Saccharobesus litoralis: one gene and its partner. The protein of the gene in region 1 binds, or shares a complex with, the protein of each later gene. Links are inferred from orthologs where the notes say so. Each region holds a gene or a part of one and is shown on either strand. Other genes may lie near its edges. The genes, in order: C2869_RS03310 and pabB.

Region 1 (16,249 bases):
GCAATTTCCGTAGCCTAAGGTTAAAGATGTCCCATCTACTCACCCAAACATCTAACAAAGACCATTTTCGTAAGGTTAAAGATAACGTTGCGAAATATGGTGTCACAACAGGTGGCTTGCTAGTTCTTGCAGCCTTGTTGATGATTTTCTTTTACTTACTTTATGTAGTAAAACCCATATTCAACGACGTTGAGATCCATAAAGCAGAAGATTTATCGATAGCTTTATCTGATCAAAATACATTGGCGTTAGGTTTAGATGAACATGTCGAAAACGCTTATCGCTTTACCTCAAAGCCATCATTAGAGTTTTACGACATTCATAATGATATTGGTCGTAAGACTTTTGACCAGACTTTAGAGTTTGACGCTAATATCAGTACATTCTCGGCCTCTGCACCACATTTAAAGCAATTTGCGTTTGGTTTTGATGACGGAACGGCTGTGGTTATTAAACCAGGGTTTCGTGTTACTTTTCCAAACGACGTACGTAAAATCAGCCCAACTTATAAATACCCTTTAGGTAAAACACCAATTATCTTGAGTGAAGCGGGTGAATCAATTGAGCAAATTGCCTTTACAGTAAACGAAGAAGCAGCTGGTTTTCTTTTTACTACACAAAGTGGTGAGTTGAGCTACACCTATTTAGTAGCCGAAGAAAACTTCATGACTGATGAACTTGAGTGGCAGGGTGAAACACTCACGTTTGATACAATTCGTGGCGATATACAAGCATTACATATTAGCCCAGACTTAAGTCGTGCTTTTGTCATTCAAGATAAATTACTCTCAGTCATTGATTTGCGCGATATAGAAGAAGTTGACGTTTTATATCAATTGAATGTAGCTAACACGGAAATAGTTGCATCAACTTTATTACCTGGCGCTAACTCGATCTTAATTGCAGAGACTTCAGGCGTAATAAGCCAATGGTTTGAAATCAACGGTAAAAATGGTCGCGAGTTTATCAAGGCGCGTCAATTTGAAACCGGCAATACACAAATTAATGCACTTTACCCTGAGTTCTATCGCAAAACCTTTTTTGCCGCCAGTAACAATGGCCAGTTAGGTGTATACCACACAACAAGTGAAGCTAACCTGTTTGAAGATGCGATGTCTGATAGCAACATTAGCCACTTTGCCGTTGCTCCGCGTTCTAATGCGGCGATTATGCAAACTAACAACAGTTTGCAAATTATTAAAATTGAAAACGAACATCCAGAAGTTACCTGGTCTGCTATTTGGCAGGAAGTCTGGTATGAAGGCTATCCTGAGCCTGACTATATTTGGCAATCAACCTCAGCTGGCGATGACTTTGAATCTAAATTCAGTTTGGTACCTATTTCATTTGGTACGATAAAAGCGGCGCTTTATGCCATGCTATTTTCTGTGCCAATTGGTTTAGCTGCCGCCATCTATACCGCTTACTTTATGCCATCACGCGTGCGTAAAGTGGTTAAGCCCACCATTGAAATTATGGAAGCCTTGCCGACTGTTATATTAGGTTTCCTTGCCGGTTTATGGTTAGCACCATTAGTTGAAGAGAACTTACCCGGTATTGTTGTCCTTATGCTATTGATGCCTGTCGTGATTATAGGCGTTGCCTATGCTTGGCATGTTATGCCTAAAGCCCTAACTCAGCGCATTCCGGAGGGTATGGACTCGATTATTCTTATTCCAGTTATTCTATTGTTAGGTTGGGTTTGTTTCTCAATTAGCCCTGCAATTGAACAAGGATTATTTAACGGTGACATGCGTTTATATATAACGGATGAACTAGGAATCGATTTTGATCAACGTAACTCATTCGTTGTCGGTATCGCCATGGGATTCGCGGTTATTCCAACCATCTTTTCGATTACCGAAGACGCAGTATTCTCAGTACCTAAACAATTGTCACATGGTTCATTAGCGCTTGGCGCAAGCCAATGGCAAACATTAACTCGCGTTGTGTTATTAACCGCTAGTCCTGGTATTTTCTCGGCTGTCATGATGGGTCTAGGACGTGCAGTAGGCGAAACCATGATTGTATTAATGGCAACGGGTAATACGCCGGTTATGGACTGGTCAATCTTCCAAGGTATGCGTACCTTGTCTGCCAACATTGCAGTTGAAATGCCGGAATCTGAAGTCGGTAGCTCGCATTATCGAATATTATTCTTAGCTGCATTCGTTTTATTTGTATTTACTTTCTTGTTCAACACAGCCGCTGAATTTGTTCGTCAGCGCCTGCGTGAAAAGTACAGCTCATTATAATATCAGGAGACGATAATGAATAAGTGGTTTAAATCAGGTTCTCCTTGGATTTGGATGACAGCGGGTGCGGTTAGCATCAGCTTGATCTCAGTAATAGGTTTACTGTTACTGATTGCATGGCGCGGTTTAGTTTATTTTTGGCCCTCTGATATAATTGAATTTTCGATTGAGCAAAACAATCAAAAATACACCGTCATTGGTGAGGTCTACGACAGCGAAGAAGTACCGACATCTCGTTTACGTCAAGCGGGTGTAGAACTGACTAATTATCAACAAGACACAGTAGAGCGCTTTTTAATTAAAACCGGTAACCGTGAGTTTGTTGAGTTAGATTTCCGTTGGATACTGCAAACGGATATTCAAGATAAGCAAGCAAAGCCTGGCTTAGCTAAAATAGAGCGTATTAAAAACGGTAACTTCTATGGCTATATTCACGCCGTAGTAGAGGATGGCCAAACTTATGCAGGTGAGCAAAAGTTAGCCAAACTAGATGCCGTTATTGAGCGCGCTGTAGATTTAAATGAAGACATGCTTGATATTCAAAATAGTGACATTGGCGCTATTAACTATCAGCTGGAAAATATTCGTTTAGAACAACGCGCCATTGAGCTTAAAGGTAAACTAACTGACGCCGTCATTGCTGATTTTGCTAAACAAAAATCTGACTTACAAGCAGAGTACCTAACTTACGAAAAAAGCTTAAATGAGCTGCGTGTTGCAAGCCAACGCGACAAAATTATTGTCCGTGACATGCGTGGCGAGTTAGTTGAGATACCAGCCTACCAAATTTTGGATATTCAATTTCCAAACGATATGAATGGTTTTTCAAAAGCCATTAGCTTTGTCGCGCAAATCGGTAAATTTATTTCAGACGATCCACGTGAAGCGAACACCGAAGGTGGGGTATTCCCAGCCATATTCGGCACAGTATTCATGGTTTTATTAATGGCTGTCATCGTTACACCATTTGGTGTTGTTGCTGCGATTTATTTACATGAATATGCAGCAAAAAATGCCATCACGAAAATTGTCCGCATTTCGGTTATAAACTTAGCCGGTGTACCGAGTATCGTTTATGGTGTATTTGGTCTTGGCTTTTTCGTTTATATGCTAGGTGGCAACATTGACGCCTTGTTTTACCCAGAAGCGGCACCAAACCCAACATTTGGTACACCAGGGGTAATATGGTCTGCTTTAACCTTGGCTATACTAACCTTACCAGTCGTTATAGTATCAACTGAAGAAGGTTTATCACGCATCCCAAGTGCATTAAGACAAGGTAGCTTAGCACTAGGAGCAACCAAGGCTGAAACGCTATGGCGTATTGTTATCCCCATGGCGAGCCCAGCAATCATGACAGGTTTGATTTTGGCAGTTGCTCGAGCGGCAGGTGAAGTTGCACCGTTAATGCTGGTCGGTGTAGTTAAAATGGCTCCGACTTTACCGTTAGATGGTAACTTCCCATTTATCCATCTCGATCGTAAATTCATGCACTTAGGTTTCCATATTTATGATGTAGGTTTCCAAAGTCCAAACGTCGAGGCGGCACGACCACTCGTTTATGCTACAGCTTTCTTATTGGTTACCGTGATTGTCACATTAAACATTACGGCTATCGGTATACGTAACCATCTACGCGAAAAATATAAATCGCTAGAACACTAAAAGCCAAGCTAATTTAAATAGTAACCAAATTAATTAAATAGATGACGGTTGTAGGCCGTCATCATTAAACAGAATACTTAGGGTAATTTTATGATTTCAGTAGCCCCAGATATTGCCAAGATCACCAACGCGGTCGACCCAAAAGATTTTAAGCCTGAGCAAGTGGCATTAGAAATGCAAGACCTCAGCTTACACTATGGTAACAAGCAAGCGCTTTACAACATCAATATGAAAATTCCTAAAGGTAAAGTTACCGCCTTTATTGGACCGTCAGGTTGTGGTAAATCAACCTTATTACGTTGTATTAACCGCATGAACGACTTAGTAGATATTTGTCGAGTTGACGGCGCCATCAACCTTGAAGGTAAAAATATCTATGATAAAGACGTAGATGTTGCCACATTACGCCAAAATGTTGGTATGGTGTTCCAGCGCCCTAACCCTTTTCCTAAGTCTATTTACGAAAATGTGGTCTATGGTCTACGCTTAAAAGGTATCAACGATAAACGCCATTTAGATGAAGTTGTAGAAAGCTCTTTACGTAAGGCCGCTCTTTGGGAAGAAGTAAAAGACAGACTAAACGACAGTGCGTTTGGTTTATCTGGTGGTCAGCAACAGCGTTTAGTTATTGCCCGCGCCATAGCCATAGAACCAAAAGTACTTCTGTTGGATGAACCGACATCAGCGCTCGATCCCATTTCAACTTTAACAATTGAAGAATTAATCAACGAATTAAAAGAAGCCTACACTGTGGTCATTGTGACACATAACATGCAACAAGCTGCACGTGTATCAAACTACGCCGCATTTATGTTTATGGGCGAATTAATCGAATATTCTGATACAAACAAACTATTTACGGCTCCGTCTATTAAGAAAACGGAAGACTATATTACAGGGCGTTACGGTTAAACCCGCACGAAAGAGGTATCAAGATGGAATTAAACTTAGATAAACACATATCCGGACAATTTAATAAAGAGCTGGAACAAGTACTAAGCCATGTTCTCGAAATGGGCGGTTTGGTAGAAAACCAATTAAAAGATGCGTTAACTGCCATGAATGATTTAGATTCATCTCTGGCTGATACTGTTATTGCCAATGACAATAAAGTTAACTCGTATGAAACGATTATCGATGAAGAGTGCACGCGCATTATTGCTAAGCGCCAACCAGCGGCAATTGATTTACGTTTAGTTTTAGCTATTGCAAAAACCATTGCCGATTTGGAACGTATCGGCGATGAAATATGCCGTATAGTAAAAACGGCTCGTGACAAATACTCCAATGAACAAAAGCAGTTATTAGTCGATTTGGACCATATGGGACGCAAAGTGCTAATCATGTTATCTAAGGTGCTAAATGCCTTAGCCCGCATGGACAGCAACGAAGCATTTGAAGTTTACCAAATGGATACACAAATTGATAAAGCTTATGAAGCAATTAACCGCCAACTCATGACTTACATGATGGAAGACCCAAGAGCCATTCCTAAAATTATGGATGTCATGTGGGCAACGCGTTCATTAGAGCGCATTGGTGATCGCTGTCAAAATATCAGTGAACACGTCATTTACTTCATTAAAGGCACAGACGTTAGACACTTCAATCGTGATCAAATAAAACAAACTATTGCTCAATAACCTTTTTCATAAAAAGCTCCTACTTGGAGCTTTTTTTCTTCAATAAATTCAAACACTAAGTCTACAAACTCCCCAAAAACCCACTTATTTAACTTTTAGCGCTGGTAAATTAAACATTTGCATATACAGTTATTTTTAAGCAGCAATTTCAGTAGCTTGAAACTTTTATTACAGTTTTATTTACCCTGTAATATTAGTGTCATATTAGGTACATAAAATCGCAACCAATTAGAAATGTAACTGAAATACATCTGTCATCTTTCAGTTTTAAAAATCGTAATAATTCACTTTTTGTAGTGGGAATAAATCATGAAATCACTAGTTACCGCCACCCTTATCACGTCAGCCATGTTTGCTTCTTTTGCACAGGCAGACGACAGTAAAGCCATTCAACTTTATGGTAAAGCCAACTTAGCAGTAGTCGTTGCTGACGAAGGTGTAGACACTTACAGTGATATTAAAAGTCACGCTTCACGCTTTGGTGCTAAAGGTGAGTTTAAATTAGACAATGGTCTAACTGCACTTTATGTTTACGAATGGCAAGTAAACCCAGATGACAAAAAGGATAACTTAACAGCTCGTAACCAATATCTTGGTGTTAAAGGTAACTTTGGTGAAGTGGTTATTGGCCGTATTGATACAGCATTTAAGAAGTCTCAGGGTAAAGTGGATTTATTCAGCGATTACAAAGCCGATATCAAAAACCTTTGGGAAGGCGAAAACCGTTTAGCCGACGTAATTAACTTTAAATCTGCATCATTTAACGGTTTTAAAGTTGCTGCGACTTACGTTACTGAAGCAAGTGACGATCCAGAAGCTAAGCCAGGCGTATCACTAGCTGTTAGCTACGGCGACGAAAAATTGAAAAAATCTGACACTTATTTTGCCATTGCAAATGACAGTGAAGTTGATGGTGTCGACGCAACGCGCTTTGTTGCTTCAATAAAACTTGACCAATTAAAGCTTGGTGCAATTTATCAAACTGAAGAAAAAGTTGACGGCACAGACGAGTTAGACGGTATTTTTGTTAGTGCTGCATATAAGCTAGGTAGCGCAACATTAAAAGCCCAATATCAAACAGCTGACCAAGACATGGGTGCCAACAAAACCAGCACTACATTAGGTGTTGATTACAAGCTAGGTGCGGCAACTAAAGCCTACACTTGGTACTCTCGTATTGATAACGATATCGACGGTTCTGACGAAGGTTACTTCGCGCTAGGCCTAGAGCAAAAATTCTAATCAATAGTCTTCTCGAACAGGTCTTATAGTTCATTGTCATCGCTTACTCGCCCCAATCACATAGTAGAGCATATGCTCATGGGGCCTCGAAGCTTGACGGCTTCCTCTAAAACCTGCTCGCTTTGACTATTTAGTTAATCTATAGCCACTTTTTAGTGGCTATATTCTCTTAATTACCCTTAATCAAACTAATTTATTTTCGCGATTGTCGTGCGTTTTCGGCTGCGTTTTACCCAGAGAAATTATCTGAAAATAAAACGTACTGAAATAACTGACTGTAATATTACTGACATAAAATCGTCATAAAATTTATCGCAATTAAATACGACACCGTTTGGAGTTAATAATGAAACTTAAAGCACTCGCAAAAGTAGTAGGTTTTGCTGCTGCGACTTTATTCGCCGCACAATCTGTTGCTATCGATGAAAATTTACCTAAATACAAAAAGACCAGTGGTATTTCTGGCAAGCTATCATCTGTTGGCTCTGATACATTAGCTAACATGATGACTTTCTGGGCTGAAGAATATAAGCGAATTTATCCAAACGTAACCATTCAGGTTCAAGCTGCTGGTTCATCTACAGCTCCGCCAGCGTTAACAGAAGGTACTTCTCAATTCGGTCCTATGAGCCGTAAAATGAAATCAAAAGAAATTGAAGCGTTTGAAAAACGTTTCGGTTATAAGCCAACGGGTGTACGTGTTGCTATCGATGCATTAGCGGTATTTGCTCACAAAGATAATCCATTAAAAGGCTTAACAATCAAACAAGTTGATGCCATTTTCTCAAGCACTCGTAAATGTGGCGGTAATGAAGATATTGACCGCTGGGGCCAATTAGGTCTTTCTGGTGAGTGGACACGTAAAGATATTCAATTATTTGGTCGTAACTCTGTATCAGGTACTTACGGTTACTTTAAGTCAAAAGGCCTTTGTAAAGGTGACTTTAAAAATAACGTAAATGAGCAACCGGGCTCAGCATCAGTAGTACAATCTATCTCTTCTTCTTTAAATGCGATTGGTTACTCTGGTATCGGTTATAAAACATCGGGTGTTAAAACAATTCCTTTAGCGAAAAAAGGCACTAAGTATGTTGATGCAACAATGGCAAACGCGATCTCTGGTAAATATCCGCTTTCTCGTTACCTATATGTTTACATCAACAAGCACCCTAACAAAGCACTAGACCCGTTAACAGCTGAGTTCTTACGCATGATTTTAGCGCAAAAAGGTCAGCACATTGTTGAAAAAGACGGCTACATTCCTTTACCAGCTGCAGTGGCTAACAAAGAATTGAAAAAGCTTGGTTTACTATAAACGTTAACCAACTAGATAATGCCAAAAGCCAGCGATAAGCTGGCTTTTTTGTATCTTCATACCTAAGTTTTTTTCTTTTTAAGCAGAATACCTAGTTGGGTTTTAATTAAACGTTGACCAATTACAGTTCCGCAAAGAATTGATCAGTTGAGGCGAAGTAATATTAAGAAAAATCTAAAATAGGTTACTGTGCGCTGTTCCAGACGCTTTACTGCATTCCCACATCCATGTAGGTCGAAATTTATTTCGACAATAGCAGTAAAGCTGCTACAAGCTTGGTTTCTAGCTATTAAATTGCCTAATATTTGATCCTTTGGCGAGACTTGCTTATGCCCCCCTACTTTTGGTGCCTGCTGGGATGCGGTACTTAGAATTTGCTGGGAACAAAATTCTGTAATCTTACTCTTTTAGTCAGTAAGGTTTTCTGGCTCTGCAAGCATAAATGCTCGCCCACAAAAACTTTAGATTTTTAAACGATTATTTTCGACAAAAGTCGGTGGATTAATTACCTTACTCGAAGTGATTAGGCTTAATAGTTAATAGAAAAACTAATAACTCGCAATATTGAGGTTAAGGCGTTTTAAACTCAACTTACGTAGTTCAATGATCTCTTGAGTGGAAATTTGGTTTACCGCAAAAAACGCTTTTGCTTCTTGCTTTGAAATTAAATTATGGCGCTGCAGCATTTTATAACGCGCGTAGGCAATACCTTTAGACAACAACTTAGTCGCTTCAGAATACTCATCAAAGCTCACATCGCTGGCGTAATCTTCAATTAGTGGCAATACCATCATGCGTTTCAGGTTAAAACTTTCCACTATATTGGCACTAATAGGTGCTGAAAATTCCATCATCAAATTACGTAGTTTGATTGGATCAGGCTCTAAATCGACTAACGCATCATGCTCTTCTTTCATGCGACCATCACGCGCTTCAGTTAATTTTTTCTTCCACACTTCGTCAAAAACGCGATAATACAAGCGAATTATGGCTGATTTGCCAATGTCATGAAACATGCCTGCAACAAATAAAGCACTTTCATTTTGATCATAGATTTGGGCTAATTTACGACAGCATATTGCCGTTGCTAGGCCATTTTCCCAAAGCTTACGCTTCATCAATCGAAACGGCTCTGTGCTATGTGGCACCCACTGGCGCAATGCAAATGAAGGGATAACAAAAGGCAGGTTTTCTAAGCCAATATAACTTAACGCCGTTTTAAGTTTATCTACCCGTACTTTTTTCGCTTCTGCCGATTTACGATATACAGGCAAGTTAACAAATTTAATCAGATCTTCCGTTAACCATTGCTGAGATGCGACTAGCGGCTCTAATCGGCTAATAGATGCAGCTTTAACCGACAATATATCTAATGAGGCTGGAACGGCATCTGAAGTGCCTATTGTTCGCTCTACGACACTGTCTGTTTCTAAAATACGCTCGCGAAAAAGCAAATCGACTTCAGAATTGACCTCGCTGGACATTTCTTGTTTATGAACTGCTTTACTAAACTCTTGAGCTTGACGGCTTTCGCGAGCGTTTTTCTCTACATCCAGTAATCGGCGAGCATCATTTACATAGTCGTCTTCTTCGTACTCACCCAAAGCAATCATACGCTGACGACGGGCAAAGTCGTAACTTATCAGCAGGTCATGAAATCGTTGCTGAATACTCTCAGCGGTTGCATCTAGTGGCATATAGTTTTATTTATTCAGCATTATTTTCGGGGTAGATTTACGATCACAAACCTTAATCGGCACCACTTTTATCAAAAAGCTCTCCAATAAAAAATAGGTTTGGACACCAAACGTTTATCAGCAACCCTAACTTTGCCCTAAACATTAAAGTAAAAGATAGCCAAAAAGCTCAGCTATCGCAATGGTAACCATTACAAATCAGCAAAGCCATTTTGCAAAGGTTAAAAATGCCAAACTGTGAAACAAAGCTTAAAGTGATAAAAAGTTCTCTAACAGCTGGTAACCGTATTCAGAGGTCACTGATTCAGGGTGGTACTGAACCCCCCACAAAGGCAAAGATTGATGAGCAATGGCCATTATAGTTTGTTGATCATTATCTTGGGTTGTCGCAGTCACAGTAAAATCACGACTCAATGTATTAGGTTGAATCATTAAGGAGTGATAGCGAGTAACTGAAAAATTGCTAGGTATGCATTTAAACATTGCATGGCCGCTATGGCTAACAACGCTGTTTTTTCCATGCATGATCACCGGCGCTCGAACAATTTCAGCCCCATAAACTTGAGCAATGCTTTGATGGCCCAAACATACCCCTAAAATAGGAATATCACCAGCTAGCTCAGTGATCACATCTAACGACACGCCTGACTCATTTGGCGTACACGGACCAGGAGAAATGACAATGTGCTTGGCCTTGGCACGCTTAATGGTAGCAAGATCCCATTCATCATTACGCACCACTTTGACTTCAACATCCAATGACTGGAAATAATGCGCTAGGTTGAATGTAAATGAATCGTAGTTATCGATGAGCAGTAACAAGATATAAAACTAAAAAAGCAGGAAATTAAACAAATTATACTGGTTTTATTGGCCCATGTAACGCGGTACATGACACTGCTCAAGATAAGTAATAGATAGGGGCGAGAATGAAGAACAACAAACATAAAAAAGCCGCTGCAGAGTTAGTTATACTCGCAGCGGCTTTCAATTAACGTTATAAAAGCAACTAAATCAATGACTCTTGATCAGCACCTTCTTTTTCAACTACGGTTGGGATCAAGTCTTCTTTGCTAATACCAAGACTTAACGCGATTGAACTCGCAACATAAATAGATGAGTAAGTACCAACAAACACACCAAATAATAAAGCGGTTGCAAAACCGTGGATTAAGGCACCACCTTTAAAAAATAACGCTAACAATACTAGAATCGTCGTCACAGAGGTAATCATAGTACGGCTTAATGTTTGCGTTAACGAGATATTAATAATCTCTTCAGGCCCACCTTTACGTAATTTACGGAAGTTCTCGCGAATACGATCAGATACTACAATGGTGTCATTTAATGAGTAACCGATTACCGCTAATACAGCCGCTAAAACGGTTAAATCAAACTCTAAGCCCAAAATTGAAAATAAACCTAAAGTTAATAACACATCGTGTGCCAATGCCGACACAGAGCCTAAAGCAAAACGCCATTCAAAGCGAAATGCCACATAGATCAAGATACAAATAAGCGCGGTTAACATGGCAAGACCACCTTGCTCAGTCAACTCTTTACCGACATTAGGCCCTACAAACTCAATACGGCGCATGTCGACTTCACCTTGATCCGCTTTGCGCAGTGCTTTTAATACCGAATCACCAATTTCAGCGGCTTTAGCCCCTTCACGCGGTTCTAAACGGATCAACACTTCTGAGCTTGAGCCAAAATGCTGTACTACTGCATCGTCAAAGCCATTTTCATCTAGTACCGCACGAATACCTTTAAGTTCAGCTGATTGCTCAAAACCAACTTCAATTAAGGTACCGCCAGTAAAATCTAGGCCGAAATTTAACTTGTTCACCGCTAACGATGCCAGTGAAGCAATCATTAACAAAGCTGAGAATGCCATCGCAATTTTACGCGCTGACATAAAGGCGATAGTTTTAAAATTTACAGCTAACATATGACCGCCTCCTTATATTGAAAGTTTTTTAACATTACGACCACCATAGGCCAAATTGATTACCGCGCGTGTACCAACAATCGCAGTAAACATAGATGTTGCAATACCAATCGCTAGCGTAACGGCAAAACCTTTAATCGGCCCTGTACCCACAGCGTATAGAATAACCGCAGCAATAAAGGTGGTGATATTGGCATCAGCAATGGTCGAAAATGCACTATCGTAACCATGATGGATTGCTTGCTGTGGCCCTCGGCCATCGCGCAACTCTTCACGAATACGTTCAAATATCAACACGTTAGCATCTACCGCCATACCAACGGTTAATACAATACCCGCCATACCCGGCAAAGTTAGGGTTGCACCAGGGATCATCGACATCACGCCAACAATCAGTACCAAGTTTAAGCCCAATGCCAAGTTTGCCACCATGCCAAACCCCTTATACCAAGCTACCATGAATAACAACACGCCTAAGAATCCCCATTGAATAGCTTGCATACCTAAATCAATGTTTTCTTGGCCTAAGCTTGGCCCCACTGTGCGCTCTTCAACAATTTGAATAGGCGCAATCAAAGCACCCGCTTTGAGTAATAAAGCTAAATCATGTGCTTCTTGCGGTGAGCCTGCCCCCGTAATACGGAAGCTACTACCTAAACGCGCTTGAATAGTGGCAACACTGATAACGTCAGCCACTTTCTTAAATACTGGGTTACCGTCTTTGTCACGTTTACCCGTTGGCTTGTATTCAATAAACAGGGTGGCCATTGGTTTGCCAATCGCATCTTTGGTGGCACGCGAGAAAATGCTACCGCCCTTGCTGTCTAAGTCGATATTAACTTGCGGGCTACCGTATTCATCAAAGCTAGATGCCGCATCAATGATGTGATCACCGGTTAACATAACGCGACGTTTTAACAATACAGGCTGGCCATTATCACGACGATAATACAACTCTGAACCAGCAGGTACACGACCGCTTTGTGCCGCATACGGGTCACCGTTTTGGTCAACCATACGGAATTCAAGCGTTGCGGTGGCACCTAAAATACGTTTTGCTTGGGCGGTATCTTGTACACCCGGCAATTCGACAACAATACGGTCAGAACCTTGGCGCATAACCACTGGCTCTGCAACACCAATTGCGTTAACTCGGTTACGTATGATGGTGATGTTTTGTTGCAGTGAGCTTTCTTTAATTTCTTTAACTTTTTGCTCACCCATTAATGCAGTTAAGAAAAAGCCTTCATCGGTAGAATCATCAAAGGTAAGATCACCGTGTTTTTTCTTTAAGGCACGCTTGGCGTTAGTTAAATCTTCTTCAGATTTAAATTCAACTTTTACCCCGTTGCCAAACTCACCAATACGCGCATAACGAATTTTTTCTTCACGAAGATCGGTACGGAACGACGAAACCGTTTCTTCCTGATTTTTCTTAATCGCCACGCTCATGTCGACTTCCATTAAGAAGTGAACACCACCACGTAAATCTAAACCTAATTTCATAGGATTAGCATTTAAGTCGGCTAACCATTGTGGTGTGGCAGGCGTTAAATTAAGTGCAATAATATAGTTTTCACCATAAGCATGATTTAACGCTTCTTTGGCTTTTAACTGTTCTTCCGTATCAGCGAAACGAACTTCAACTTGGTTGTTAACTAAACCTGCAGATTGATAAGCTAAACCCGCTTTATCGAGTTCACCTTTAACCTTATCTAAATCAGTTGCTTCAAGTTGCACACCACGTAAGCCTGAAATTTGCAACGCGGGATCTTCGCCGTATAAATTGGGTAGCGCGTAAAGAAAACCTGCACAGATAATAAATATCAGCATCAGGTATTTCCATAAAGGGTATTTGTTTAGCACGGAAACATACCTTCTTTGAAATGAAAAAAGCGCTCAATGAGCGCTTAATGATTAAATTGACTTAATAGTGCCCTTTGGCAATACAGCTGTAATAGCTGATTTTTGCACTGCAATTTCAACGTTATCCGCGAAAGACACCTGAACAAAATCTTTGTCTTCAGCAACTTTAGTGATTTTACCCACTAAACCACCTTGTGTGAGTACTTCATCATTTTTAGATAGTGAAGCAACTAAATTTTTATGCTCTTTAACACGCTTAGCTTGCGGACGGTAAAGTAAAAAATAAAAGATCAATACCATCACAGCCAACATAACTAGGCTCATGAAGCTACCACCTTGTGGTTGCGCAGCATCGTTGGCATACGCAGAAGCGATAAATAAATCCATTGGGTTTCCTCGAATTTAAATTTTAGTGATTTTTTAAGCAGCGCACAGCACTGTACAGTGCGCCACATTATAATATTGTGTTATTTAATTGGGGCAATGGCTGGGTAATCAAGCCAAACTGCCTAATTAATTATTTCAGCTAGTTTGATTCAGCCTTGTTAAAACCAATATCGGCTAAAGGCGGCACGGGTAAATCACGTGCTGCGTAAAAGTCTTCAACAAACTTAGCAAAAGCGCCTGCTTCAAGTGCATCACGCATATCACTCATCAGTTTTTGGTAAAAACGTAAATTATGAATGGTGTTTAAACGCGCACCCAAAATTTCATTACATTTATCTAAATGGTGTAAATATGCGCGAGAGTAATTTTTACAGGTGTAACAATCACAATTTTCATCCAGTGGGCCAGTATCTGTTTTGTGTCTCGCATTGCGTAGTTTTAAAACACCGTCAGACACAAAAATATGACCATTACGTGCATTACGTGTCGGCATTACGCAGTCAAACATATCAATACCACGACGCACAGCTTCCACTAAATCTTCTGGCTTACCTACTCCCATCAAATAGCGAGGTTTATCTTCTGGCATTTTCCACGCTAAATGATCAAGAATGTTGATCATATCTTCTTTCGGTTCACCAACCGACAAACCGCCAATGGCGTAACCATCAAATTCAATATTAACCAAACCTTCAAGGCTTTCATCACGTAAGTGCGGGTACATGCCACCTTGCACAATACCAAACAAAGCATTTGGATTACCGTCATGTGCGTCTTTTGAACGCTGTGCCCAACGCAGTGACAATTCCATAGAATCGCGAGCTTCTTTTTCAGTCGCTGGGTAAGGTGTACATTCGTCAAAAATCATGACAATGTCAGACCCTAATTCGCGCTGCACTTGCATGGCTTTTTCAGGTGTTAATTCGATACGCTCACCGTTAATGGGGGAACGAAAGATAACCCCGTCTTCATTAATTTTACGTAAGTCACCTAAGCTAAATACCTGAAAACCGCCAGAGTCGGTTAAAATTGGCCCTTGCCAATTCATAAAATCATGCAGATCACCATGTTGACGAATAATTTCAGTGCCTGGACGCAGCATAAGATGGAAAGTATTGCCTAACACAATATGCGCCCCGATATCTTTAATTTCATCAGGCGACATACCTTTAACCGTACCGTAAGTACCGACCGGCATAAATGCGGGGGTTTCGACAACTCCGCGCTCAAAAATCAAACGGCCGCGGCGCGCTTTGCCTTCTGTAGTGATCTTTTCGAATTTCATTAGCTAACTTCAGTTTCAAGCTCTGAATATCCGAGTCGAATAACGAGCTTCAATTTGCCTAAATTTAAAGGTCGCTAATTTGACCAAAAACCCCCTTGAAAAGCAATGAAACTGGCGTTTTATTTACAGTTTGTTAGTGATTGTGTCATGATCATGCCATTATTCATTTTAAGATAGCGGCTGAAACACCCATGGCTCGAAAAATTCAATACACCTTTAAAGGTGAAACAAAACTCATCAACTTTGCTTTTGATCGATTTAATGACGCACACGAAGCTGCGGCGGCCGCTGAAGGCATCGACATCACTCGTTTTTTGGCTATGGAACAACAACTACAAATGTCAACGCGCGATAAAAAAGCTTGGCGCAGCTATCGTGATGGGGAATTTCAAAAAATGGGCTTTGGCGACATTAGGTTAGTTAAAGACGAAGAAGGCGCTTAGAGATTAGATCTCAAAAAGTAACGTCTATTGTACTTTTGACGAAGCCACGGCTTCGTCAAAGGCTTTAAATACGACGCACCGGATTTTTGTTACCGACAAATCCTATGTACCTGCTGTCCTGCAAGCACAGGATTTTGTTCCCGACAAATCCTAAGTACCTGCTATCCTGCAAGCACAGGATTTTGTTCCCGACAAATCCTAAGTACCTGCTATCCTGCAGGCACCAAAAACAGATGCCTAATGCGAGCGTCTAACCTACAAAGTAGCGCCTATTTATCAATCATATCTTTCGCGACTTTGCCGTTAGGCATCCGCATATCACCGCGATACAATACATTGGGTCGCTGAGTTTCCCCTGCCGCCAACGCAAGGCCATCTTGCACTATATTGGCTTGGCTTAAATCAACTGGAAAAAAGCCCACTTTAGCAGATTGGTCTCCTATTTCAGTCGCAGATAATTGCGAAAGAACTAATACAGGAGCGGTAGGAAATATTAAATA
Region 2 (16,253 bases), 3.2 Mb from region 1 along the record:
AAAGGAATGCCCACTGCGGTGCCCTTAATACCGTTGCCGCCTTGGACTAATTCTGCTTGAGTGGCATTGGCTTTAGTCGCATCATACACAAACTGCGGGTACGCGGCGGTTCTACGCGTTTGATAGACAGGCATTTTAAAAGTATCAGGGTAGGCTTTAAATAAAGCTTTTTGCCCTTCACTTAGATTAGCCGCATAGGTTTGATAATTGCTTGCGTCAATCACAAACAATGGCTTGTCCGAACTAAAAGGATCTGGGTGATGATCACCTTTGTTATAGCCAACAACAGGTTTATTTAAACCGCCATTCCAAGCTGGAATACTGCCATCTGCGTTGCCCGCTTTTTCAGCCCCGATTGGCGTTAAATCTTGACCTAATCGTTTAACCTGTTCAGCCGTGATTTTTGCGTAACTCGCTCCAGCAAAACCAATTAAAAATAGGCTGGTAGCAATAATAGATAATTTATTTTTCATAAAATTTTGCGCCTATTAAATTGAATATTTAATACTGAAAGAAACATAGTCGCGATCAGCAAAGTTATTAGTTGTACCTACGCCACCCCAGAATGCGTTGTATGATAAATCGGCGGTAATTTTGTTTTGATATTCAGCACTTACACCAAAGCTGGCGGACTTTCTATCTTCAACAAATAAGAACATGGGATCTGGCGTTATTCCTTTAACATCGTGTGAAAAAATAACCCGAGGTGAAACATTAAACATACCAGCTACGTTATTGTAGGTTAATTTACCAACCATTCGATAACCCCAAGCCGATTCGGTTGGGAATGGATTCGTTTCCTCACCACCGGCTAAATCAGCCCGTAAACCTTGTTTAAAATCATCAACCCCTATTCGGCTGGTACCCGGACCATTCAAATGAATATCGAGCGTATCAGGAAAATCATCTATCATGACGTAACCCGCTTCGCCTAACAACGCTAAAGAATCAGCACCTAAGGTCGGGCCAAATAAATGCGTTACTGTGGCTTGTATCTGGGTTGTATCAAATAACAAATAGCCACGCGCTATATCACCAGGCTGTGTACCTTCTATTTGCGAAATGCCAGCCAAAGATTCAGCCCCAGGTAATCCAGCATTAGCTAACTGTTCTGGCATACCCGCATACAATAACTCGACATCATCTATTTGTAAGGGTTCGTCTTGGCGATAAGCAATTTCACCTGCTAACGCAGTTTCACCAATACTGGTATTAAAACTAAAACCATAAAGCTTTATATCTTCTGGGTATTCTAAAATCGCTTGGGTAAATACATCGAGTTCATGCAACGCATCCGCTTTAACGCCTTTTGTTAAAACAGTTTGCACATCTTCAGTAATACTTTGTGAACCAAAATTAGACGCTCGGCCAGAAATAAGTGGTCGACGGCTATGGTAATTCATATGATAAAAACTAAATTCCGTATCATTTAGATCTTCAGAATAAATAGACAGTTTTAAACCATATTGACCACCATCATCTGGCTCAACATCTGTATTATTTCCGACAACTGCAACACTGCGTGCTAGGCCTATTAACGCACTTGGTAAACTTTGTGGAGCCACCTGCGCCAAACCATTAATGACAGAAGCCACATAAGCCGCATTCATATCAGGGTTTTGGGTAAAGCCTAACTGCACATTATTTTGATAACCGCCATCCCCTGCAAAATCATTAGTTGAAAAATAGCTCCCAGGTGCCGGTAAAATAGTTTTTTTCCATTCATATTGATAAAAGAAATCAAGCGAAACTGAATCTGTTAAGCCAAGTGATGCCCATAGCATACCAACCGGAATAAAGGCTTCTTTAAGTTCAGCGCCTGGCGCTTTTAAGCGAGCAATATCAACTGGGTTAATTGAGTTGATGCCATGAGAAATGAGTGTGCTTTCCCCCCAACTGACTACCTGATCACCTAAGCGAACAGAAACAGGAATATCATCACCTATCGTAAAGTCCGCATAGACAAATGCATCTAACAAACGAAAATCTTGACATACTTGCTCTTTCGCTTCGGGATCTGCACAAATATCATAAGTTGTACCGGTTAATGGATTAGACCAAGCTTTTTTACCTTGAGCCGCATCGTCATAAAAATACATGAAACGCGTGAAAAAACCGAAATCGCCAGCGTTAATGTCTAACTCATGGGTGCCTTTAAATAAGGTAGAAAAAGCGTCTCCGGGATCGTGATTTAGATTACCTAAATCACCATTGGCTGAAAAAGCCCCCGCTTGCGGCCAAATATCACGATTAGTATAAATGGGGTTACTTAGGCTATACCCTTGCCAATTAAAACGAGGATGATTGTTTTTACCGATTAAATCAAAGTCTCTATCTTCCACACGATAACTGGTGCCAAAACTGAAAGTAGAGTCAAAATTAACCGTAACATCACCTAGCTCAAATTCGACAGCGTGAACTTGGCTACTTAACGCTAAAGTTACGGCACTTGCTAATAAACTGACTTTGCAAGCATTTAAGGCTTGAGTCGCTTTACGCTTCATAAAAAGTATCCCCCATTTGTTATCTGTCGGGCACAGTAACAAGGTGTTATTGGTATTAATCTTTGATAGGACTCATCACAACATCTTAACATTTTCATCAGGTCTTACCAGTGGTAAATTACCTATAATTCAATAGTCTGGCTGCTTTTTACAGAATTTCCAGCCATTTTTGTAATGTATTTGTTACGAGATTAAATAAAGTGCCAATCTAACCACTTATTTTGATAAGTATTTCACAACTTTTATTTTTTAATTCGTTTCGGGCGAAAGTAATCGATATTTTGATAAAAGCCCAGTGACTCATTGTCCTGATACCAGCTAGGTATGCCTAAAAACGGCATTGGCGATAAGTTTTGATTATCTTCCAATTGTTTTCTCGATAAGATTTGTTCAACTAAAAGTTGATCAATAATCGGGATTTGAACCTTTAATTCCTGTTGGAAAAAGTCATTCTCGACTTGAATAAAAAAAGCTTTACCCGTAAGGCCTAAATATGGCTCTAAAGCCATTTCGTAATTAGCATGGCCAAACATAAACGGGCGGATGCTTGTATCCCAATCAGCACGTTGTTGCCAAAAACAGGTTGTCCATTGGTGCTCACGCAATTTAAGCGCCCAATCAAGATCTGAAATGGCAAACACAATGCCACATTCATCAAATAGCGTTAAGGCATCTCGCCGTTTGGTTCTTTTTTTTAAGCCTTGTGCTTGTATATCGGCGTAATGGAGCTGATTTAACAAACGTTTAGTTTGCGGAAACAACAACCAAATACACGCATTAAACAGATCATGCCAATTGTTCAGGCGGGTAGGAATAATTTTACGTTGATTAATCACTTCCTCATAGTATTGCCCCTGCCAGTCAAAATTTTCCGTTTGCGGCACAAAGGTTAACCCTAATTGTTTAAATTGCGAGAAGTTAGCCGCGAGTGAATTTAATGTATCAGCGCTGGGAATAGCCGAATACTGGTGTATACCAATAAGGTTACGGATATCAGCATATAAACCATGCTCAACCAGTGCTGAATGTAATATATTGATTTGATTCAACTTGTTTTATAACTTACAACTTATTTACCTGCATTGTCGGCCAATTCAGGCGAAATTTCATCGTTTAAATTAAGATTTTCTATTGTATTGAAACGGCCGGATATTTTCTGAGCTGAGGTATGAATTTGTTTAACATCGTTAGCCGCTTGATCAATATGTCGAGCTAATTGGTCGAATCGTTTACCAAAGCGATTAAAATCATCACTAAGCAAGGTTAAATGTTGCTGAATAATATGAACTTGCTCGCGAGTCGCTTCATCCTTTAACACCGCTTTGGCTGTAGTCAAAACGGCCATTAATGTAGTTGGTGATGTTAACCATATTTTTTGTTGCCAGGCTAATTCAACCAGATCATTATGGTGGGCATGTATTTCGGCAAATATTGCTTCTGCAGGTAAAAATAAAATAGCGCTATCTGCGGTTTCATGGCGGATAATGTATTTAGTTGCAATGTCTGTGATATGTTTTTTCACATCTTGTTTAAATTGTTTAATTGCAGCATTGCGATCAGCGTTTGCTAGCTGTAAATCAGTCATCCTTTGATATGATTCCAACGGAAATTTTGAATCGATAACAATACGCCCTGTCGGTTGAGGCAGTTCAAGAATGGCATCAGCAATTTTATCATTACTCAATTTAGCTTGTTTGCTGAATTGATTAGGTGCTAGGGTATTTTCTAACAAAGCGTATAGCTGCACTTCGCCAAAGGCACCACGAGAACGTTTGTCAGCCAAAATTGTCTGCAAACTCGTTACATTGGTCGATAGCTCACTGATTTGCTTTTGTGCTTCATCAATTAATGCTAAACGTTGCATAATCCGATTAAAGGTTTCGATACTTTTCGCAAAACCTTCATTTAATTTTTCATTCACTCTGTCGCTGATCTTATCTAACCTTTGTTCTGTATTTTGAGTGAGGTTATCAATACGCTTACCGACAACGTCAGCATGCCACTTTAACGCTTGAGTTTGCTCTTGACGCTGTTGCGCTGCAACGCTCTGACTATTTTCAGCTATGTTTTTAAAGCCGTTTAATATTGAATTATTTAGCTGGTGAGATAAATTATTAAAATGACTTTGTTGGCTTTGCGAAGATTCGTATTGCTGGTTCAGCAAAGATTGCCTTAGATCAGCATTTTCTTTGATGATGATATTCTGCATTTGTGTAACAACGTCTTCACGTTTTGCAAAGTATATTTTTACCAAGCCGATGCAAGTTAATACATTTAGTAAAAGACTAGAAAACAATAAATAATGCGTTAATTCAAAAGCTTGAAGCTGTGCGTACATAAGGCTAGATACAAAAAAGACGTCAACAGACGCCTTTATAACAAATAACTGTAATTATTAACAGTACTCTTTACTTATCTAAAGCACCATCAAGCTCAGCAATTTTGGCTTGCCAAATCGCAGGGCCCGTTTCATGTACATTATTGCCGGTCGAATCAACCGCAACCGTTACTGGCATATCTTCTACTTCAAACTCATATATCGCTTCCATACCTAAGTCTTCAAAAGCCACGACTTTTGATTTCTTAATGGCTTTAGCAACCAAATACGCCGCGCCGCCAACTGCCATTAGATATACCGCTTTATGTTTACTGATACTTTCAACCGTTGCTGGTCCACGCTCGGCTTTACCTATCATGCCCATTAAGCCAGCATCACCTAGCATCATTTCTGAAAACTTATCCATACGTGTTGACGTAGTTGGACCTGCTGGTCCCACGACCTCGTCACCTACAGCATCCACAGGCCCTACGTAATATATAAAGCGATTATTAAAATCTACGCCATTTGGTAACGCTTCACCGCGTTCTAAATATTCTTTAATACGTTTATGAGCAGCGTCTCGACCTGTTAATATTTTTCCAGATAATAAAATAGTGTCGCCCGCTTTCCATTGCTGGGTTTCTTCTTTAGTAATGTCATCAACATTAACACGACGCGTATTTTCACCCACTTCAAAAGTCACTTCTGGCCACTCTTCTAACTTAGGTGGCTTAAGCTCTGCTGGGCCTGAACCGTCTAAATGAAAATGGACATGGCGAGTCGCTGCACAGTTAGGGATCATCACAACTGGCTTTGATGCCGCATGAGTTGGTGCTGTATTAATTTTAATATCAACAACAGTGGTTAGACCACCTAAACCTTGGGCACCAATACCTAGTTTATTAACACGTTCAAAAATTTCTAAACGTAATTCTTCTTCAGCATTTTGCGGACCACGATCTATCAACTCTTGAATATCAACAGGGTCCATTAAGCTTTCTTTGGCAAGTACCGCGGCTTTTTCTGCCGTTCCACCAATACCTATACCTAGCATACCAGGAGGACACCAACCTGCCCCCATTGACGGCAATGTTTTTACCACCCAATCAGCAATTGAATCACTCGGGTTTAACATAGCCATTTTGGTTTTATTTTCAGAGCCGCCACCTTTGGCCGCTATCATAACTTCAATTTCATTACCTTCTACCATGTCGATATGAACAACAGAAGGTGTATTGTCTTTAGTATTTTTTCGCGTACCTGCAGGATCAGCGACAATCGACGCTCGCAAAGGGTTATCTGGGTTTGTGTAAGCTTGTCGAGTCCCTTCATCAACCATTTGCTGAATGGTCATGTCGGTTTTATCCCATTGAACACCCATACCGACTTTAACAAAGCAAGTTACAATGCCAGTATCCTGACATAAAGGACGACGTCCCTCTGCCGACATACGCGAATTAATTAAAATTTGCGCCATGGCGTCTTTAGCCGCTTTGTTTTGTTCTTTTTGATAAGCTTTATCAATAGCTTGAACAAAGTCTAAGGGATGGTAATAAGAGATAAATTGTAATGCATCGGCGATGCTTTCAATAAAATCTTGTTGGCGGATCACTGACATGATGTAAAGGCCTCGTTATATTGTCTCAATAGAGCTGGCGCAACTCATTATTCATAATTCAAGAATCATATAGCTACGCGTTGTAAAGCTCCCTTTTGGTTGTGGTGTATGATAACCTTGAACTGTCTTTCCTGCCAGTCACCTAGCAGTGCACATTAAATATCAACGAGTCAATTAATTAGCTAAATGAGTGATTTTTCCGATTCACGTTTTATAACAAAACTAGATTTACCGCATAGACCAAAATCCGTTTTTGCAGCAATTAGCCAAGAACATGGAGCCATTTTTCTCGATTCTGGTAACTCAAGTCATCAAAACAGCCATTACGATATTATTTTATGCTCGCCGACATTTGAGTTAGTGTATGAAAATGCTTGTACAAAAATAACCGATAATCACAGCGGAAATAGCGAATATAAATCTGGCGATCCCATTAAAATCGCTGAAACTATTTGGCAAAACAATAAACCGCAACAATTAGCCCCTAAAACCTTTCCATTTTGCGGTGGTCTTGTTGGCTGGTTTAGCTATGATTTAGGCCGTACAATCGAAAAGCTACCCGAAATAGCCGATGTAGGTTTTGACTGTCCCGAACTATGCGTAGGTATATATGACTGGGCACTGGTATTTGATAATAAAACTCAACTTTGGTACTTACTCGATTACCAGCCAAAACTAGATCGCTTAAATAAGCTTTTAACGAAAATAGACAACTCGGCTGTACAACCTACATTTTCATTAACGTCAGCATGGGCTGCTAATATGACGTTCGATGAATATAGAACAAAATTCAACCGCGTGAAGCATTACCTACAAAGTGGTGACTGCTATCAAATTAACCTTGCGCAACGGTTTGAAGCGCATTATCAAGGGTCTTTGTGGCAAGCTTACACTCAGTTAACAGCAGTCAATCAAGCCCCTTTTTCGGCCTTTATTCAAAGTAAAAACAATACCATTTTATGCTTATCGCCAGAGCGCTTTATTCAATTGCAGCAAAATAAAATAGAAACAAAACCGATTAAAGGCACGATAGCTCGTGGGAAAACGCAATTGGAAGACGAAAAACAAGCTGAGATACTGGCAAGTTCATCGAAGGACCGAGCTGAAAACTTAATGATTGTCGATCTATTGCGCAACGATATAAGCAAAGTCGCGAAGCCCAAAAGTGTTGATGTGCCTAGCCTATTTGCAATTGAAAGTTTTCCAGCTGTCCATCACCTAGTTAGCACGGTTGTTGGTGAGCTAGCAGAAGATAAATCGCCATTTGATTTACTCAGAGGCGCTTTTCCAGGTGGTTCAATAACCGGAGCGCCTAAAATTAGAGCCATGGAGATTATTGAAGAACTAGAACCCCATCGACGCCATATTTATTGTGGCAGTATCGGTTATATTGACTGGCAAAATAAAATGGATACCAATATTTGTATCCGCACTTTAGTCGCCTCTAAAGACAAACTATATTGTTGGGCTGGGGGGGGGCTCGTCATGGATTCGGAGCTAGAAAGTGAATATCAAGAAACCTTTCATAAGGTCGCCAAAATCTTACCTGTATTGCAACCCGACACTGTCTAAAATAGCGAACAGATTAAAATCCAATATTGTGCTTAGCCAAACTACAGGCCAGCGTTTTGATTTTGCAAAACATCAACTCAAGCAATCGGCAGTATCGGTTTTGATTGAACTTGCTCACAATAAGCAAGCCAATGTTATTTTAACCCAAAGACAACATTCACTGCGCAGTCATCCTGGTCAATTTAGTTTCCCTGGTGGTAAATTCGATGAATTAGTTGACCAGTCTCTGGCGCAAACTGCATCAAGAGAAACAAAAGAAGAAATAGGCTTAGAGGTAACCCCAGAAACCGCAATAAAAATAAATACGTTTTATACGTTGAGCGGCTATAAAATAGAACCTTACGTCAATTTTATTACCCCACCTTATCAAACAAAAATTAATACTGACGAAGTTCATCAAATTATCAAAGTGCCGTTAGCATACCTTTGCCAACCATGGCAGTTCACCAAGATAAGAATCAAAAAGAATAATGCACGCTTAACCGTATATGCTTTTAGTTATCAAGGTGCGTTAGTGTGGGGAGCAACAGCGGGAATTTTGGTTGATTTAGCCAGTCGGTTATCAAATAACCCAACTGGCTTTATTCAAGCTATACCTGAATTTTAACTACCTAACAGGCAATTTTAAATCGGCAAACATAGCATCAATATCGTCGGCATTTTTCAACATGATGGCTTTTTCAACGACATCTTTCGTTAGATGTGGTGCAAAGCGCTCAATGAAGTCATACATGTACTGACGTAAGAAGGTTCCTTTACGGAAACCAATTTTTGTTGTGCTCGGCTTAAATAAGTGACTAGCATCAATCGCAACTAAGTCCTTATCAGACATTTCATCAATAGCCATGGTCGCGATAACCCCGACCCCAACACCTAATCTAACGTATGTTTTAATAACATCAGCGTCAGTTGCGGTAAATACGATTTTCGGATCTAACCCAGCATCACTAAACGCCTGATCTAATTCCGAGCGTCCAGTAAAGCCAAAGACATATGTCACCATTGGATATTTTGCAACATCACTTAGCGAAACGTCACGTAATTTAGCTAACGGGTGATCTTTACTTACAACGATAGAACGATTCCAATGGTAACATGGCAACATAACTAAATCGTTGTACAAGTGCAGAGCTTCGGTTGCGATGGCAAAATCGGCCTCACCTTTTGCTGCAGCATCACTGATTTGCGCTGGCGTACCTTGATGCATATGTAAAGAAACTTTCGGGTATTTCCCCATAAAACCTTTAATAACGTCTGGCAACGCATAACGGGCTTGAGTATGGGTTGTCGCGATATTCAGTTTACCTTGATCAGGCAATGTATGCTCGCGTGCAACTGATTTTATACTTTCAACCTTAGATAAGATTTCTTGTGCAATATTAATAATATCGCCGCCTGCTGGCGTTACATGAGTTAAGTGTTTACCACTACGGCCAAATATTTGTACACCTAGCTCGTCTTCTAACATACGTACTTGCTTACTGATACCTGGCTGAGATGTATATAGGCTTTCAGCTGTTGCAGACACGTTTAAATTGTGATTTAACACCTCGACAATATAACGTAATTGTTGAAGTTTCATATCCTCACCTTTCCGTTTAGGCTAATGTTCATGTGACCCATTTCAATTAAATAGGCCTATCTGAACACATATTCTAAATATCTATAGTTGTATTCGCTTTTATTACTATAAAATAAACTAACGCTATAGTCATGGAATAATTGATAAATTTTTGTTATTAACAACAAATTAGTCAATTTAAATCATTTTTTACGGCTTTTATTCTGTCCTAACTGAAAAATACAGAATAAAAAGCCTAATTTGGAGAATAACAATATGGGAACTGGCTCTATCGATTTTTCAACTGTATTAGCGTCAGCCGTTCACGATATGAAAAATTCATTGTGTATGCTGATCCAGTCAATCGACAAATTAAGTCACAAAATGTCTAATCAATCGAATGAAGATGCAGAAGAATTAGCCCGTTTACATTATGAAGCCTCGCGCCTAAATACCAACTTATTACAACTACTCACTCTGTATCGAGCTGAAAAAAATCAGATGCCTCTTAATGTTGAAGAGCATTATTTAGACGATGTGTTTGATGAAATATTAGCTAAAAACGAACTGTATATCGAAAAAAATAAATTAGAAGTCAGTATCAATGTAGATAATGAACTGTGTTGGCATTTTGATATAGATATGATCAGCAGTTTGCTTAATGATATATTTATCAATGCCTTACGATATAGCGCAGGATTTATCTGTATGTCTGCCGATATCATTGATAATGAACTTATCATTACGGTCGAAGATAACGGTGAAGGCTACCCAGAGCGCATGCTAGCCATACAAAATAGTGAGATGCATGATTTAGATTTAAACGCAGGCAGAACAGGCTTAGGACTTTATTTTGCCCGTTTAATAGCCGCAGCACATACCAATATCGATAAACAAGGCAGTATAGAATTGACAAATGGCGGCAAGCTAGGTGGCAGTGTATTTAAATTGAGACTACCCTAAGAATATATTTTTAGGTAATATCAACAAGATAACGCTTTAAAAAGCAAACGCCTGAGTCAAAAAGCAGGGATTGGCAAAATTGTCAGTTAATAATAAAGAGTATCAAGTATGATTTTCCAAATAGTGATTGGATTAGTAGTCGCATTAGTTGTACTAGCTGTGATTATGAATGCAATCCAACAGCACAAGACAAAAGTCGAAGCTGATAAAAGGGTTGAACTGGCAAAATATAAAGCAGTTATTGAAGACACAGAAGAACTTTTAATGAGCGCAGGAACTATCCCTGTCAGCCCCCAACTGATTTTAATCATGCATCAACGCGTTTTAGATGCATTAAAAGCCATGGCTGAAGTTAACCCTGAATCTAAGGAAATCAATCAACGCCTGCGTGACGCCCAAGAAAGAGTCAAAAACTTCAACCCTACTGAAGCTCAAAAAGAAGAAGACTTTGTGATCCCCGATGAAGATAGAGTCATCATCACTATGATCAAGGCGGTTAAAAAACTAAGAGCATTATTAAGAACCGAGCATACTAAAGGCAAAGTCGACACACATTTATTTATGGTCGAAGATAAAAAATTAGAAGGCTTTCAATTACGAGTTAACGTGGAAAGCTTACTAAAACGTGGTAAAGCGGCTCAGAGCTCACATATGCTTGGTTCAGCCCGCCAATATTTTGAAAAAGCATTAAACACACTTGCTGGACAAGCTAACCGCACAGAATACGTTAATAGACGCCAAGCTGAACTTGAAACTATTTTAAGTGAGATTGCAGCTGAGCTGAAAAGTACAAACTTGGCGGATGCGAGACGTAAAGGTGAAAAGGATAAAGACGACTTGGACGTATTATTCCAACCCAAAAAGAAATGGTAATTATCTTAATCTGAGTTCAAGCCGTTTCAGATTTACCATTTATTTTTTGTTGCCACCTGGTTTTACCCAAAACGCGGGGTCTAAACGCTCAGAAAACCAGTTGATGCGCCAATCTAAATGTGCACCTGTTACCCTACCCGTGGCCCCTATCTCAGCAATTTTGTCGCCTTGTTTTACAACCTGCCCCTCTTTAACATCTAGCTTAGAAAGATGAATGAAAGTTGAAGTCAAGCCATAACCATGATCCAAAATAATGGTTCCACCTGAATAATACATGTCATTGTGCGCCAAACGAATAATACCAGCAGCAGGAGCGACAACTTCAGTACCTGTAGGAGCGGCGACATCTAATCCAAAATGCGGTCGTTTAGGGACATTATTGAATATACGCCGGCTACCGTACACGCCTGAAATACGCCCTTTACTAGGCCAAATAAAAGTTTGCTGATAGCCATTTAGATCGCTGTCTACTTTGCGCGCAGCACCAATTTGTTTATTGTCGCTGGCAATGCGTTTTATAACACTATCAGGTGGAGCGACATATTTACTGGCGACACCAGTAATTTTATCTTCTTTATAAGTGCGAGCTGCTAATGGAAAGTTATATAGCAATGCTTGACCATTTTTTAGTTTAAACTCGACTTGTTGCTGCAATTTAGCATCGCGCCCAAAGCCAAAAATGAACTGCCCTTTATCATCACATCTGCCTGTTTTGCTATTAAGTGTATATGATTCACAATCAGTCAAAGTACCTAAAACAAATCCTCCAGGCTGCAACGCTTGGCGAACAATAGTTAACTCACTAGCATACACAAATGAATTAAGCGAAACTAATGCAGCGATAGCAACTGACAATGGCTTGACTTTGTTAACTGAAAGCAATGGCACCTTTTGATACTCCCTCATAGGCGTGAACTTCGAATGTTTCTGTGGGGTATTTATTTTGCATTGTCTCCAACATAAACTCAGCAATACACTCAACTGTTGTATCTCTATCCATTATGTCGGTTATACGTTTACTGACCACAAGCTCAAAGTCACCTTGGCTGGCTGTATATGAAAAGCCGTAGTAGTCATCGCTCGACAAACCATGCTGTGCACAATAACGATGAGCTAATTCAAGATCGAGATCACTTTCACTGCCAATATAAATATCTTGCCAGCGCTTAGCCCAATATGTTTGATAATCTGTATTTTCGTTACCAGCCGATTTTACGATAATTTTTGAGCGGTGACCGTGAACAATTCGCTGGCAGTTACCTTCATGCTTTTTTAAACCATGGCTGTAATGATAAAAAGGCGAATCTATTTTTTCTGGCCTTAACGTGATAATCAAATCTTTCACATTACTGGGCATATCCAACATCAGTCGGCTTTTTATCACAGGTAACAAAGACTCGATAGTTATTTTATCAGTAGGAGCAAAACAATATGACGAAGCAGGAGCCGACACATATATATGCTCGCCATTATCTAATCTAAAACTAATCGCTTGACTGTCTAAATCATGATGATTGGCAATAAGCCCCGTCGATTCTTCAGGTATATGTAATTTATGATCAAATTCGTCATCGATTATGGTTTTGATTTGGCTTTTAACAAGACCAAAATCTAAAACCATGTTTTGTTCATTTAAATTACCGACCAAGATGACATCGACAATCCAACTCTCGCCAACTATCCCTCGTTGGCTATCTAAGTAAGAAAAGTCAATAACGGAAAGATCGTTAACAAATAAGTGCATTAAATTTTTCCAGCTATTTTACTTGCCAGCTAATGTCTTCATTAGCCTTGATAGGTACAACAACATCTTCGCCTAAAGCGTAAGATTGTGGAACCGTCCAAGGCTCCTTAACCAAAGTCACTGTATCGGTATTACGTGGTAAGTTATAAAAATCAGGACCATTGAAACTTGCAAATGCCTCTAGCTTATCTAATGCATTTTCTTGCTCAAACACTTCAGCATACAACTCCAACGCTGCGTGGGCTGTATATGACCCAGCACAACCACAAGCTGCTTCTTTTTTATGCTTCATGTGAGGTGCGGAATCCGTACCTAAAAAGAATTTAGCATTACCACTAGTTGCGGCTTCAACTAAAGCTTGCTGGTGCGTATTACGTTTTAAAATAGGTAAGCAATAAAAATGCGGTTTAATACCACCAACCAACATGTGATTGCGGTTATATAACAAATGATGAGCTGTAATTGTAGCCGCTACATTTTTGTTTTGCGCCAGAACAAAATCGACTGAATCCTTGGTTGTTATGTGCTCCAATACAATTTTCAATTCAGGAAAATCTGCAACTACAGGCGTAAGAACCGTCTCAAGAAACACTTTTTCACGGTCGAATATATCAATATCAGCACAAGTCACTTCACCATGAACTAACAACAACATGCCAGCTTCTTGCATGGCTTCTAGGACTGGGTAGATATTTTTTATATCCGTCACGCCTGAATCAGAGTTAGTTGTCGCACCAGCCGGATATAGTTTTGCAGCAACAATGTGTCCACTGGCTTTTGCTTGTTTAATATCGTCAACCGTCGTGTTATCTGTTAAATATAGAACCATTAACGGTTTAAACTGACTATCTTGTGGAATGTGACTGGTTATACGTTCACGGTAGGCTAATGCCAATTGCGTATTGGTTGCGGGTGGAACCAAATTTGGCATGATGATAGCTCGGCCTAAATAGCGAGCTGCGTGGCCAACGGTATCTTTTAGTTGCTCACCATCACGCAAATGAATATGCCAATCGTCAGGGCGAGTAATAGTTAATGAAGTCATGAGAATACAGGGTATGCAGCTAATAAATAATCGCACGATCCTAATTGCATGACTTCATTAAGTAAAGTAACAATTGGTGATTATAAATGTTAATTCGCTTGTTTAAGTGGTTGTTCAAGTAATACTAAATCTTGAGGAATTTCAAAACTAAAAGAACTACCTTTATTTTCGACACTGTCTATCATCAATTCACTGTGGTGGTGTTGAAGTACATGTTTGACAATAGACAAGCCTAAACCTGTCCCGCCAGAGGAACGGGCTCGCGCCTTGTCGACGCGATAAAAACGCTCAGTTAATCGAGCCAGATGATGCTCAGCAATACCTAATCCATTATCTTCTACTTTAAACAATGCATTACCTTGTTCAGTCAAAGACCAAGATACCGTAATTTCCCCTTCAGGCTGCGTATAATGAATTGCATTTTTAACAAGGTTAGTCATTGCACTGCGCATTTCATCTTCAATACCATAAATCATCAAGTCAGGCTGAATAACAAACTGGATACTATGATTTTTATGCGTATTAAGTTGAGTGGCTTCCGATTCAATAACAGCTAACATTTTTCTGACATCAATTACCTGATCAAACAGAGATTCAGAGTTTGCTTCTATGCGAGACAAGACAAGTAATTGACTAATCAAGCTCATCATACGCTCACTCTGCTCTAACATGGAATTAATTGACTTGGGATTAATTGGGATCTGCATATCGTAATCACGATACATTTCCAAATAGCCTTGGATCACTGTCAAAGGCGTTTTTAATTCATGTGATACATTAGCAATAAAGTCTTTGCGCATTTGATTTAAACGCGAAACCTGTGTGACATCACGAGCTAACAATAAATACTCATCATAAGTATAAGGAACAATACGAATCTCAATGACTAAATCGTGAGCGATAGGAGAAGGAATAATAATAGGTTCATCGAACTGTTTACTGGTATAGGCTTCAATAAAGTCAGGATGGCGCACTAAATTATCAATTCGAATATTGTTATCATCCGGCCAACGAATACCCAAAAGATGTGATGCCAATTGGTTGCACCAAGCAATTTGACCATTATTCCGCATTAAAACAATGCCATCGGGCAAAGCTTCAGCACCTTCGCGGAAACGTTTTAGAAAACGTCCTAACTCTTTACGGCGAGAACGGTTTTTTAATTGTAATTTATATATACCATCAAATATTTCGCCCCAACTGCCTTTACTTTGCGGCGGGTACAATGTTTTACGATGCCAAAGCCAGTTAAATAATCGAACAAAGTTATAATGGTGTGCCAGTAATAGACCAAGCACACCAAGAAACATAAAAAAGATAAAATTGTCGAAATAAAGGCTCAGCACAAATGATAAGCCAGTAACAAGACCTAAACTAAATACCAGCTTAAAATGTTGTGCGTTTTGATTCATATACTTAAAGTTTTGCTGATAAGCGGTAACCAGCGCCACGAACCGTTTGAATAAGTCGGTCGTGACCTTTTGGCGAAATGGCTTTACGTAAACGGCGAATATGCACATCAACCGTTCTATCTTCTACGTAAACATTTCGGCCCCAAACATTATCTAAAAGTTGTTCGCGGCTATATACTCGCTCTGGATGAGACATAAAAAAGTGCAGCAGTTTAAACTCTGTTGGCCCAATTTGGAACTCTGTTTCTTCTGCTGTCACTCGATGTGTTGACGGATCTAGCTTTAATCCTTGAATTTCTAAAGGCTCATCCGTACTCGTTGGTAATGAACGACGTAAAACTGCCTTAATACGCGCAACTAACTCTTTGGGGGAAAATGGCTTTGTTATATAGTCATCTGCCCCAACCTCTAAACCACGCACTTTGTCTTCTTCTTCACCTCGCGCTGTTAACATAATGATAGGAATATTGCGGGTGAATTCATCAGACTTGATATACTTTGCAACTTGAATACCACTACCACCTGGGATCATCCAATCAAGTAAGATTAAATCTGGGTAGGGTTCAGCAACTTTACTGATTGCTTCATGATAATCTTCAGCTTCGTCAATTTGGAAACCCTTATGCTCTAAAACAAAGGTA

The links.
Region 2: the proteins of C2869_RS03310 (region 1) and pabB are in contact, whole or in part, in a solved structure (PDB 8RP0), measured with the Escherichia coli proteins. The link is inferred for Saccharobesus litoralis from one-to-one orthologs.

What each region holds. Positions count from the first base shown.
Region 1 is NZ_CP026604.1:873,561-889,809, forward strand. The notes cover bases 8,854-11,680. They hold C2869_RS03310 (anthranilate synthase component II), read right to left. Parts: upstream 10,640-11,680; coding sequence 10,067-10,639; downstream 8,854-10,066. Other genes in these bases: C2869_RS03305 (HDOD domain-containing protein), read right to left, coding at 8,854-9,817; secF (protein translocase subunit SecF), read right to left, coding at 10,827-11,680. In the rest of the region: C2869_RS03275 (ABC transporter permease subunit), read left to right, coding at 27-2,255; phosphate ABC transporter permease PstA, read left to right, coding at 2,268-3,920; phosphate ABC transporter ATP-binding protein PstB, read left to right, coding at 4,011-4,832; phosphate signaling complex protein PhoU, read left to right, coding at 4,856-5,563; C2869_RS03295 (porin), read left to right, coding at 5,873-6,805; C2869_RS03300 (PstS family phosphate ABC transporter substrate-binding protein), read left to right, coding at 7,152-8,120; more of C2869_RS03305, read right to left, coding at 8,669-8,853; more of secF, read right to left, coding at 11,681-11,768; protein translocase subunit SecD, read right to left, coding at 11,781-13,634; preprotein translocase subunit YajC, read right to left, coding at 13,686-14,021; tRNA guanosine(34) transglycosylase Tgt, read right to left, coding at 14,161-15,306; C2869_RS03335 (DUF2960 family protein), read left to right, coding at 15,498-15,749; C2869_RS03340 (hypothetical protein), read right to left, coding at 16,019-16,249. UniProt on the Escherichia coli protein: Part of a heterodimeric complex that catalyzes the two-step biosynthesis of 4-amino-4-deoxychorismate (ADC), a precursor of p-aminobenzoate (PABA) and tetrahydrofolate.
Region 2 is NZ_CP026604.1:4,112,515-4,128,767, forward strand. The notes cover bases 5,991-8,821. They hold pabB (aminodeoxychorismate synthase component I), read left to right. Parts: upstream 5,991-6,628; coding sequence 6,629-8,014; downstream 8,015-8,821. Other genes in these bases: C2869_RS15025 (fumarate hydratase), read right to left, coding at 5,991-6,442; C2869_RS15035 (NUDIX hydrolase), read left to right, coding at 8,043-8,621; cysB (HTH-type transcriptional regulator CysB), read right to left, coding at 8,622-8,821. Also shown: C2869_RS15005 (DUF1329 domain-containing protein), read right to left, coding at 1-473; C2869_RS15010 (DUF1302 domain-containing protein), read right to left, coding at 489-2,504; C2869_RS15015 (DUF3025 domain-containing protein), read right to left, coding at 2,747-3,553; C2869_RS15020 (DNA recombination protein RmuC), read right to left, coding at 3,574-4,842; more of C2869_RS15025, read right to left, coding at 4,913-5,990; more of cysB, read right to left, coding at 8,822-9,596; C2869_RS15045 (sensor histidine kinase), read left to right, coding at 9,852-10,538; C2869_RS15050 (hypothetical protein), read left to right, coding at 10,647-11,411; C2869_RS15055 (M23 family metallopeptidase), read right to left, coding at 11,451-12,299; C2869_RS15060 (6-carboxytetrahydropterin synthase), read right to left, coding at 12,280-13,155; pyrC (dihydroorotase), read right to left, coding at 13,169-14,200; phosphate regulon sensor histidine kinase PhoR, read right to left, coding at 14,290-15,612; phosphate regulon transcriptional regulator PhoB, read right to left, coding at 15,617-16,253. UniProt on the Escherichia coli protein: Part of a heterodimeric complex that catalyzes the two-step biosynthesis of 4-amino-4-deoxychorismate (ADC), a precursor of p-aminobenzoate (PABA) and tetrahydrofolate.